DNA from 3 places in the Halobacillus sp. ABR2_026 genome. Region 2 is predicted to be linked to each of the others. Evidence: riboswitches for the same ligand, from Rfam matches in the RefSeq annotation. Region 2 holds a riboswitch; each other region holds the start of a gene.
What was found. Region 2 has a riboswitch for S-adenosylmethionine ahead of ACXADE_RS01430 (PLP-dependent aspartate aminotransferase family protein). Riboswitches for the same ligand answer to the same signal wherever they lie in the genome.

Region 1: another riboswitch for S-adenosylmethionine. It lies ahead of ACXADE_RS12205 (sodium:solute symporter family protein); the one in region 2 lies ahead of ACXADE_RS01430 (PLP-dependent aspartate aminotransferase family protein).
Region 3: another riboswitch for S-adenosylmethionine. It lies ahead of msrA (peptide-methionine (S)-S-oxide reductase MsrA); the one in region 2 lies ahead of ACXADE_RS01430 (PLP-dependent aspartate aminotransferase family protein).

What each region holds. Positions count from the first base shown of each region.
Region 1 covers NZ_JBSWTM010000001.1:2,343,578-2,346,857, forward strand. Annotated here, with positions in the region: gene ACXADE_RS12205 (sodium:solute symporter family protein) at 1-1,392, opposite strand, end outside; SAM riboswitch class I at 1,686-1,794, opposite strand; gene ACXADE_RS12210 (DUF2268 domain-containing putative Zn-dependent protease) at 1,850-2,374, opposite strand; gene ACXADE_RS12215 (hypothetical protein) at 2,667-3,280, opposite strand, start outside.
Region 2 covers NZ_JBSWTM010000001.1:259,607-262,886, reverse strand. Annotated here, with positions in the region: gene ACXADE_RS01435 (aliphatic sulfonate ABC transporter substrate-binding protein) at 1-316, opposite strand, end outside; gene ACXADE_RS01430 (PLP-dependent aspartate aminotransferase family protein) at 330-2,108, opposite strand; SAM riboswitch class I at 2,242-2,353, opposite strand; gene ACXADE_RS01425 (trans-sulfuration enzyme family protein) at 2,427-3,280, opposite strand, start outside.
Region 3 covers NZ_JBSWTM010000001.1:762,995-766,274, forward strand. Annotated here, with positions in the region: gene ACXADE_RS03840 (DinB family protein) at 1-163, opposite strand, end outside; gene ACXADE_RS03845 (AIM24 family protein) at 361-1,053, shown strand; SAM riboswitch class I at 1,216-1,337, shown strand; gene msrA (peptide-methionine (S)-S-oxide reductase MsrA) at 1,458-1,931, shown strand; gene ACXADE_RS03855 (ion channel) at 2,005-2,409, opposite strand; gene eutH (ethanolamine utilization protein EutH) at 2,539-3,280, shown strand, end outside.

The DNA.
Region 1 (3,280 bases), 2.1 Mb from region 2:
TAATGAGCAGACTACCGCAATGACGAATGGCAATTCATAGCCCAAAGCCTTTGCTGTCACATAAACAACAGAACCTATAATGATTCCTGCATAAGCTCCGGCTCTGTTCATCCTCTTCCAGTACAATCCTAAGAAGACCACAAGGAAGAACGCCGCACCAAAACCTCCATACACATAGACAAATCCCATAGCTAAAAACCACGGTGGATTTATAGCTAGAAGTACGGCTGCCGTTGCTATAGCAAATATACTCAAACGGAGCCAGTTTTTGAACTTACGTTCACTAATCCTTCTTGGTGCTATATTCAAGTATACGTCGTAATACAAAGAAGTCGCGCAGTGCAGGAGCATTGAATTGGCCGTGGAAATAGCAGCGGCACAAATGGCGACCAGTGTAATGCCACCGATGATCGGCGGTGTGTACTCCTGAATCACCAAAGGGATAATATAATCTGTTGTCTTTCCTACAGGGATGCTTGGAACAAGTACTTTTGCTCCTAATCCGATAATGATAAGCGGCCCCATAATGAAAATCAATACGAGGATCGTTCCCATCACCTGCATAATTGCAACCTTCACGTTCTGGGGGGCCAACATTCTAGTCACCCAGTGAGGAGAAGAAGGAGTCCCCAGGGAATTCGATATAAATATGGAGACAAGGGCACCAATCCCGAATGTTCCAAAAGGAGAAAGCAGAATCCCTTCCTCCAGCTCGGGGCCACCTACGTTCGTCGGAGCTGTAGTCGTTGCCAGCGTATCCAGGATGTTTCCTATTCCGCCAGTCAGTGACCAAACCACTCCACTCGCCAGCAGTACTCCGATGGCGATTAAAATCGTATTCAATGTATCTGTTGCTGCCACAGACCAAAACCCACCAACGCTTGTAATTAATATAAAAAGTAAAAAACCAAAAATTGCAATCTTATAATCAATGCCTGTAATACTTGAAAAGACGATTCCGAACCCTGTCACTTGAATGTTGACTAAAAGCAGATAACCGATGAACATGAGAATGCCGACAATCGCCTGTAATATACTCTTATTCTGAAAAGGCTCGAACCTTTGTCGGATAAATTCAGGAAAAGTTCGTGCAGGCTTTTCAGGTCGTCGGATTTTATAGGCGACGATTGGAATCAATGCCCCTCCAAAACACCAGCCGGCGACCCAGCCGATGACTGCCGCTACACCTGAACTATATAAATACCCAGGAACACCGATGACTGACGCCACACTTACCCACGTTGCTGATGTGGTACCGATTCCAAGCAGGAGCCCCATCCGGTGACCACCCGTTGTATAATCATCGATCGATTCTGCTTTTTTTAAGCTTTTAATGTTTGCCCAAATGAGAAAGAGGACATAAAAACTGAATACAACAACATACCAAATCATTCGTTAAACAACTTCCTTCCTAAATCTTATTTGTACTTAAAAAGACGCCCGGTAGCTCCCCAACGCTTAACGCCGGACTTTTCCACTTTGTAGCAGAGGTATGTACCTAACAGGAAGGAAAAAATCATGACTCCCACCCAAACCATCATTGCTAAGACCAATATCATTCACCTCTCCTCACTACTTGTTCATCCAATCGTTCCCTATATCCGGCCTCCTTATTTAAAATAAAAAACCCTTCTCTCAATAAGAGAGAAGGGTTTTAGGCAAACGTTCGATTGCTGTTAAACACTCTCTCATCTCCGGATCCGCTTTTGCGATCCTCTGAAATTGGCACCGTACATGAATCAGCCGGTTGCCGAGGCTTCATAGGGTCAGTCCCTCTGCCTCTCTGGATAAGAAAATTCCAAATATTCAAATGTTCATGGCTTTTATTCTACCATACACTTTCAGGACGTCAATCGGTCTCGGAAAATACCTGGGGGATTTTAAATGACAATAAATAGTATAGCGACGTCCACGTGCTATGATGATACTCATGGCCAACCGTATGTTTCAATCGTTGGTTGTTAAAACACGGAAAGTAGAAAATCGATATCTTCCCTGCTCCTACATTTACTCCTGAAAACTCCATCTCTCCACTTGGAAGAAGACAAACGGTCGTATCTGGGCCAAGCAGGGCATCTGAAGATTTTATCAAAGCTTCAAGAACTGCTTCCTCTGATTCCGAAGCTCTCAGCAATTTGATTTCCTCTTCGACCTTTTCCAACTTTTCTGGTGGAGAATTTATATACCCCTCCACCAGATGAGAGTACTTTCCACTCAAACAACGATCCTTTATCTGGTCCATTACGACCTCATTCCACAACGTCTTCCGTTCCTCGGCACCCCCTATGTCCTTAGCCTTTTTTACAAACTGATCCACGTATTCATAAGCAGAAAATATCTGCATGGATTGCCCGTTGATACTCGTTTCCATCATGTACATTTTTTCTTGGTCTACAGGTTCTTTTTTAAGCTCCTTTTTTTCAGAAGGAACAATACCCGTTGCACCCGGTCAAAATAATGAACAGCGAAACTCCAAAGATCGATAATCGTCGCATAATTCCTCCTTTATCATCATTCGTAAATTTCCATGTCTTTCATTTTCATACGAGATCGTGAAGAATCGGTTTCAAAGCGAACGTAATTTACAGAATAATAAAAGGTGCGATAGATTCTCTGAATCAATCGCACCTTTTAATCACTCCACTTAGAGTCATCTTTCATTTCTGTTAAGAACAACGGTTTGAGCTTTGAAGTGGACAAACCAAACAATGAGTAAGACTTTCCGACTTCTTGTCTAATTTATGAAAGTAACAACAAGTTTGACGAACTTTATGTTCACCCAGGACCCTATGATCCAAAAGATACGCAGCCATCGGATGCTTTTCACAATTAAAATAGCCGCCATCCAATTGATTCAGTTCTTTCGCCAAATGAATGATTTTTTCCTGGTAGTCTGGATATTTTTCCATAGCTTTTCTAAAAAATGAATTGATTCGAACGGCTACATTTTCCCATAAAATTATCGTCGGCAAGTTCGTTCGATCATGAAAGGATTGTAATACCAGTCTCAGGTGATGATTGAATAACTGCCTCCATGCTTCTTCCCTTGTATCAACATAATAAATTTGGTCTTCATCTACGCTAATCTCCAACTTTTCGCTAATCCTGCACGCCGTAATAGGAATGATTTTGGGTTTGTCTTCCCATAACATAGACTCTAATATTTTCGCAGGTAGAATTTGTGCGTATTTTTTCATCATCATAGAAGCCGTGACCTTCAGATTGGGCGCACTGATGCGCTTTTGTTGATGGCGTAGAAACTCAAGGCATTCCGTCTCTT
Region 2 (3,280 bases):
CTACAGGGGCATGGTTCGCTTTTGCCATCAGCGCTGCCGCCCCGGCTGTCGAACCAAAGTCCACACTGCTTGAATTCAGGAATTCCAACGCTTTGTTGCTTCCCTGACTGAGGACCCAGTCCACTTCGATCCCTTCTTCTTCAAATATTTCTTCAGCAAATCCCTGGTCCTTTAATACGAGACTTGTGGGAGAATAATAAGCATAATCCAGGGTCACTTTGTCCGGTGACCCACTCTCCCCTTCCGCATCCGAACAACCGAATAATCCAAAGGTTGTCAGCAATCCTATGGTGATCGCTATTTTTTTCAACTTCATGCCGAATCCTCCTTTATAGTTCGCATGCGTACGTATCGATGGTTCCTCTTAAACGCTGGGCTTCCTTATACGTGCAGCGGTTATGGACCACTTCGAGTCCAGCTTCACTTGCAATTTCCGCAGCCTTTGGTGCGATGACTCCTTCCTGCAGCCAAAACACACCTGGCCGTATTTCAGCAGCTTCTTCAGCAATTCCAATCGCTGCTTCGGGACTACGGAAAACTTGAACAACATCGACTTTAAATGGAATCGATCTCAAATCCGGATAAGAAGTTTCTCCGAGAACCTCGGTTTCCCTCGGATTGACCGGCACAATCTGATACCCCATTCTCTGCATCTTTCTCGCCAGACGATGACTCGGTCGGGACGGTTTTCCACTTAGTCCGACTACAGCTAAACGTTTCGGGCGTGTCGTTCCATCCTCTTCCGTTTTGGAAGAGCTCAGGGCCCATTTGATGACACCTTCATCATTTTCAGTGATGGATTTTTGACTTCCTTCTCTTCCTGTCGCTTTCCCAATCGCACGATCAAGGTCATTGATCAAGTCCTTACTCGATTCAAGCCCAATGGATAACCTGATCAACTCTTCTTTCACTCCGCTTGCTGCAAGATCTTCCACGGATAATTGCTGGTGAGTCGTCGATGCCGGATGGATGATTAATGACTTTGCATCTCCCACATTCGCCACGTGGGACCAGAGGGAAATATTGTTGATCACTTGCCTTCCTGCTTCTCTCCCTCCTTTGATACCAAAGTTAACGATTGATCCATACCCTCCTTCAAGATACTTGCTGGCAAGCGAATGAGCTGGATGGTTGGACAACCCTGGGTAGGCGACCCACTCGACATCTGGATGGCCTTGTAAGTATTCAGCAATTTCCTGAGCATTATCTCCATGCCTCGCTACGCGAAGGTGTAGTGTTTCTAATCCTTGAAGCAGCAAGAAGGCGTTCTGTGGACTTAAACAGGATCCAAAGTCACGAAGAAGCTGGACACGCAGTTTAGTGATATAGGCGAGCGTGCCAAAATCAGCGGCATAGACAATTCCGTTGTAACTATCATCAGGCTCTGTAAAAACCGGGTGTTTTCCATTTCCCCAGTCAAACCTTCCTCCGTCTACAACAATACCCCCGATGGCTGTTCCATGACCGCCGATCCATTTTGTTGCCGAATGGATCACAATATCAGCGCCGTGCTCGATCGGGCGGCAGGTATACGGAGTTGCAAATGTGTTATCAATTAATAATGGAAGTTTGTATTCATGAGCTACAGTGGCAATTTTTTCAATATCCAGCACGTGTAAACTTGGGTTCCCAATGGTTTCGGCAAAAACAGCTTTTGTCTTTTCCGTAATGGCTGCGCGGAAGTTTTCCGGGTTCTCAGGGTCGACAAAATGAACTTTAATGCCATATCGTGGTAAAGTATTTGCGAATAAATTATAGGTCCCTCCATATAGATTCGATGCTGCAACGACCTCATCCCCGGAACCGGCAATATTCAAGATCGATAAAGCAATAGCTGACATCCCGGATGCTGTAGCTACAGAAGCAACGCCCCCTTCCAGTAAGGCCATCCGTTTTTCAAAGACATCCACGGTGGGATTCCCAATTCGAGAATATATATTTCCGGGTTCATCGAGAGCAAAAAGGCTTTGAGCATGATCCGTGTCATGAAAGACATAAGAAGTCGTCTGATAAATCGGCACAGCTCGTGATCCTGTGGTCGGGTCCGGTGACTGTCCTCCGTGCAAGGAAATCGTGTCTACATCATAGCTTTCAAAAGAATGGGTCATCTTCTATTCCTCCTTAAATGGTAACTATCCGTATAAATAAAGTTGGCTTTAAAGCGATAAGTCGCTTCATGTCCGCCTCCACACCAAAAAACCCTCTTCCAAATAAGAAGAGGGTTGATCCTATACATTCCTCCCCTTATCTGCCAGATCGATGATGATCTGTAGGACTTGGCACCTTTTCAAACCGATGTTTGAAGGTTGCCGGGCTTCACAGGGCCTATTCCCTCAGCCACTCTTGATAAGAGATGTATTCAGTTAAATGATTATGTTGTGAAGTATAACGGATAACAATCAGAAAAGTCAATCATTTTTGAATATTTATGATATTGAAGCTTCTATTGATTTTTTCAACTGTTCAATGATGTCCTCATGGTCTTCAATGCCGATCGATAGACGAATGACATAATCATTGATACCGATTTTCTCTCGCTCCTGTTCTGACAAAGCACGGTGAGATGTCCGTACAGGATAAGAAACGGTGGTTTCCACCCCGGCCAGGGTAGGAGCTATTTTAATCCACCCGAGGGACTTGAAAAATGTCTCAATATTAATGGAATCCAGAAGCTCAATCGTGACAATGGCTCCATTTCCCTGCTCGGATACCCGCTGAGGATAGTGAACCGTACGGATGGCCTCATGGTCAGCAAAGGCTTTCGCTACTTCTTCTGCATTGTATGATTGCTTTTTCATTCGCAGACCTAAAGTTTTCGCTCCGCGTTGTGTTAACCATGCTTCAAACGGGCTGAGGTTCGCACCTAACGTGACGATTTTTTGTGATGCCTTTTGAATCGAATCTTCACTTCCAACCAAAACTCCACACGTTACATCACTATGGCCCCCGATATATTTCGTCCCACTATGTACCACTAAATCTACCCCTTGTTCATAGGGCTGGAGCAGATAAGGAGTAGCGAACGTATTGTCGACCATTGTCTTCAAGTTTTTTTCTTTAGCAAGGTCAACAATACCCGCTAAATCTTCCACCCGAAGGAACGGATTTGAAATCGATTCCGTATACAACAATTTCGTCTTGTCTGTAATCGCTTCTTTTACCTCCTGCAAATTTGCGAATGAAACCATCGTCACATCGATACCGAATGTCGGAAGTTCTTTGGTGAGAAGTTTATGGGTACCCCCATACACATCCTCTGCCGCCACTATATGCTCCCCGG
Region 3 (3,280 bases), 500 kb from region 2:
CTTGATTAATTTGATAAACAATCAGTTGTTCCATCAAGTAAAGATGTTCTAAAACTTCTAGAATGGACCAACGGTTTTCTTCCGGCTTGACGTCAGCTTCCTGTGTAGAAACTTGTTCAACGAAATTCAGGAGTTCCTCTCTTTTGTCTTCTAAGCCATACATACAAATTCTCCCTTTCAAGTGAAGTTACCTCGAGTTTATCACAACTACTATCAATGAATCTTTCCCGAGCCCTCCACATAATGAAACCTTTCCCCGACTCCATCGTATATACATTATGTGAAGAAGGGATTTATTGTATGACCAGGTCATACATATATTTCCATTATACGACTAGACAATTTGGAGGGGGCAAAGGTATGAGTGAATATTCCATTGAAGAGTTTATTCGGAAAACGAAGCAGGATGAATCGGAGAATGATTATTTTGAGTTGGAGACGCCGAGAATTCTGGAAGTGAATCTTCTTGATCAAGTCTGGGCCAAGGCGGGTGCGATGATATCCTATAATGGAAACATTAAGTTTGAGAGAGAAGGTATTCTTGAACATGGGGTTGGGAAATTGTTCAAAAAAGCGATGACAGGAGAAGGTAGTTCCTTAATGAAGGCGACAGGGAGGGGGCGTTTGTACCTTGCCGATCAGGGAAAGAAAATAACCATCTTTGACTTGGACAATGAGACGCTTACCGTTAATGGCAATGATCTGCTGGCCTTCGAACCGAGCATTGACTGGGATATTAAACTGATGAAAAAGGTAGCCGGTATGGTTTCCGGAGGGTTATTTAATGTGACGCTGAGCGGAAGCGGCCGGGTTGCAGTTACTTCCCATTATGAACCGCTGACGCTTTTGGTACGCCCGGGTGAACCGGTGATCACAGATCCACATGCTACGGTGGCATGGTCAGGTCACTTGGAGCCGAATTTCAAAACAGACATCAGCTTCAAGACGTTGATCGGACGGGGAAGCGGAGAGTCGATCCAAATGCAGTTCGAGGGGGATGGGTTCGTCATCGTCCAGCCTTTCGAAGAAGTATATACGACGGGCCAAAGCTGAAGCTGAATTTTTTACAGACAGGCATGTGCGTGTTATCCTTTGAATACAATAAATACAAGAGAGAACTTGAAGCCCATCGAAATTAATTTTTCAGTCTGTTATCCTTTACTTCTTTACACAAACGTAGTACTATGGGTACTAACAAAAATAAATAACGGAAACTTCTTATCCAGAGAGGCGGAGGGACTGGCCCTTTGATGCCCGGCAACCATCGAATCAATCCAAGGATTGACGAGAACGGTGCCAATTCCTGTAGAATGGATGACCATTCTAAGAGATGAGAGGATCGTGCGGATATTAGCGACCCCTTTTCTTACTGGATAAGAAAAGGGGTCTTTTTGTGGAACAACACGCCCGTCAAGGCTCTCGATAGAAGTTGCGTTAAGGGAAAGGAAAGATGTTATATGGCAACAGCTATTTTTGGTGCAGGATGTTTCTGGGGAGTAGAAGCATTCTTTGAAAAATTCGAAGGAGTTACTCAAACGAAAGTCGGTTATATCGGCGGCCATTTGGAGAATCCGACCTATGAACAAGTGAAAGCAGGGGAAAGCGGACATGCTGAGTCCGTTAAAGTGGAGTATGATCCAACGGTCATCACATATGCAGAACTTGTGAATATATTCTTTGAAGCTCACGATCCTACCTCCCGGAACAAGCAGGGAATTGATGTCGGGCATCAATACCGTTCTGTCATTTTTTATTCCGATGCAAGTCAACGCTACATTGCTGACGAAAAAATTAAGGAATGGGAAGAAAAAGGAATCTTTAAACGCCCAATCGTTACCGAAGTTGAACAGGCAACGACTTTTTACGAAGCAGAAGAACATCATCAGAAATATCTGCAAAAGCATGGCTCAGCGGCATGCTCCATCGGATAAAGCGAAAGGACCCTAGAAGGGTCCTTTTTTTATGGATGATAACCAAAGTTGGTCCTGAAGTTTCGTTGCTTTTTCATTCTTTATGATGCCGGGATCCATCCATTGCTTTAAGAAAGTACGCAGTTGGAAGAAGGATGCCGATCCCGGACTCAAGCAAGGCAAAGAAGCGTGTGATCCCGACGGGCAGCATATCTCCATAACCTACGCTTAATAATGTTTCACCACTAAAATAAACCAAATCCAAAAAGGAAGGGTCTACAGCATCTCGTGATGATAAACTGGTAACAAGGATGACTCCATTCGTGGAAAGTACGTAATAGATGATCGCAAATCCGATCAATACACCTGTAAGGACAAAGAATAATTGAAAGAAAAGGGCTGTGCTGAAATAGCTTTTCTTATAATGTTTGTTTGTGAAAAAATAAACCAGGTTGGCTGCGATGAAAATGATGGTCACGATGAATAAGGCTTGTACCATTTCGTTTCCTCCCTTCTCCTGAGATGAGTTAGCTGTCCGTTGCCGAGGAGAAACGGACGTTATGCAGAAACAACTACCCGAATGGCAAGTTATTATAAACATGGATGACATAAGGAAGGGGATGACTGTATGTGGATGAATGATGCGATTCTTATCATCATGTGTTTGTTCATGGTGCTTGGAGCGCTTGATTATTATGTCCTGAATCATAAGCTTTCTCTCGGATGGCGGTTTTATGAAGCCTTTATGATGATGGGTCCGCTCGCTCTGTCAATGGTCGGGATTATTTCTTTAGCCCCGGTGCTCTCACAATGGCTTGCCCCTGTCATCCGTCCCGTATTTTTATGGCTCGGGGCAGATCCTGCAATGTTTGCATCCATGATGCTGGCTATTGATATGGGGGCCTATCCGTTAGCAGAGTCTCTCGCTATAGAAAAGGAGGCAGCTACGTTTTCGTGGGCACTTCTCGGGACTATGATGGGGCCTACGCTCGTTTTCACCATTCCTGTAGCCTTGACGATTGTAAAAAAAGAAGACCGCCCATTCTTTTCCAAAGGAATCTTAGCTGGTCTGGTCACTGTTCCAATCGGATGCTTTATCGGAGGTGGACTGGCTGGTTATGAAGCAGGGTGGATGCTTCGTAACCTGACTCCTGCTCTTTTACTTTCTATAGGCATTGGTGCCGGATTATGGTTGTTTACAGATGTGACCATTCGTTTATTTTCTTATTTTGGAAAAACGATTGAAATAATAATCATCACAGGCCTTGTTCTTATCATTATTGAAACACTTACAGATATTGTTCTCCTCCAAGGTATGGCTCCGTTATCGGAAGGGATGATCATTGTAGGTAGAATTACGGTCACTTTAG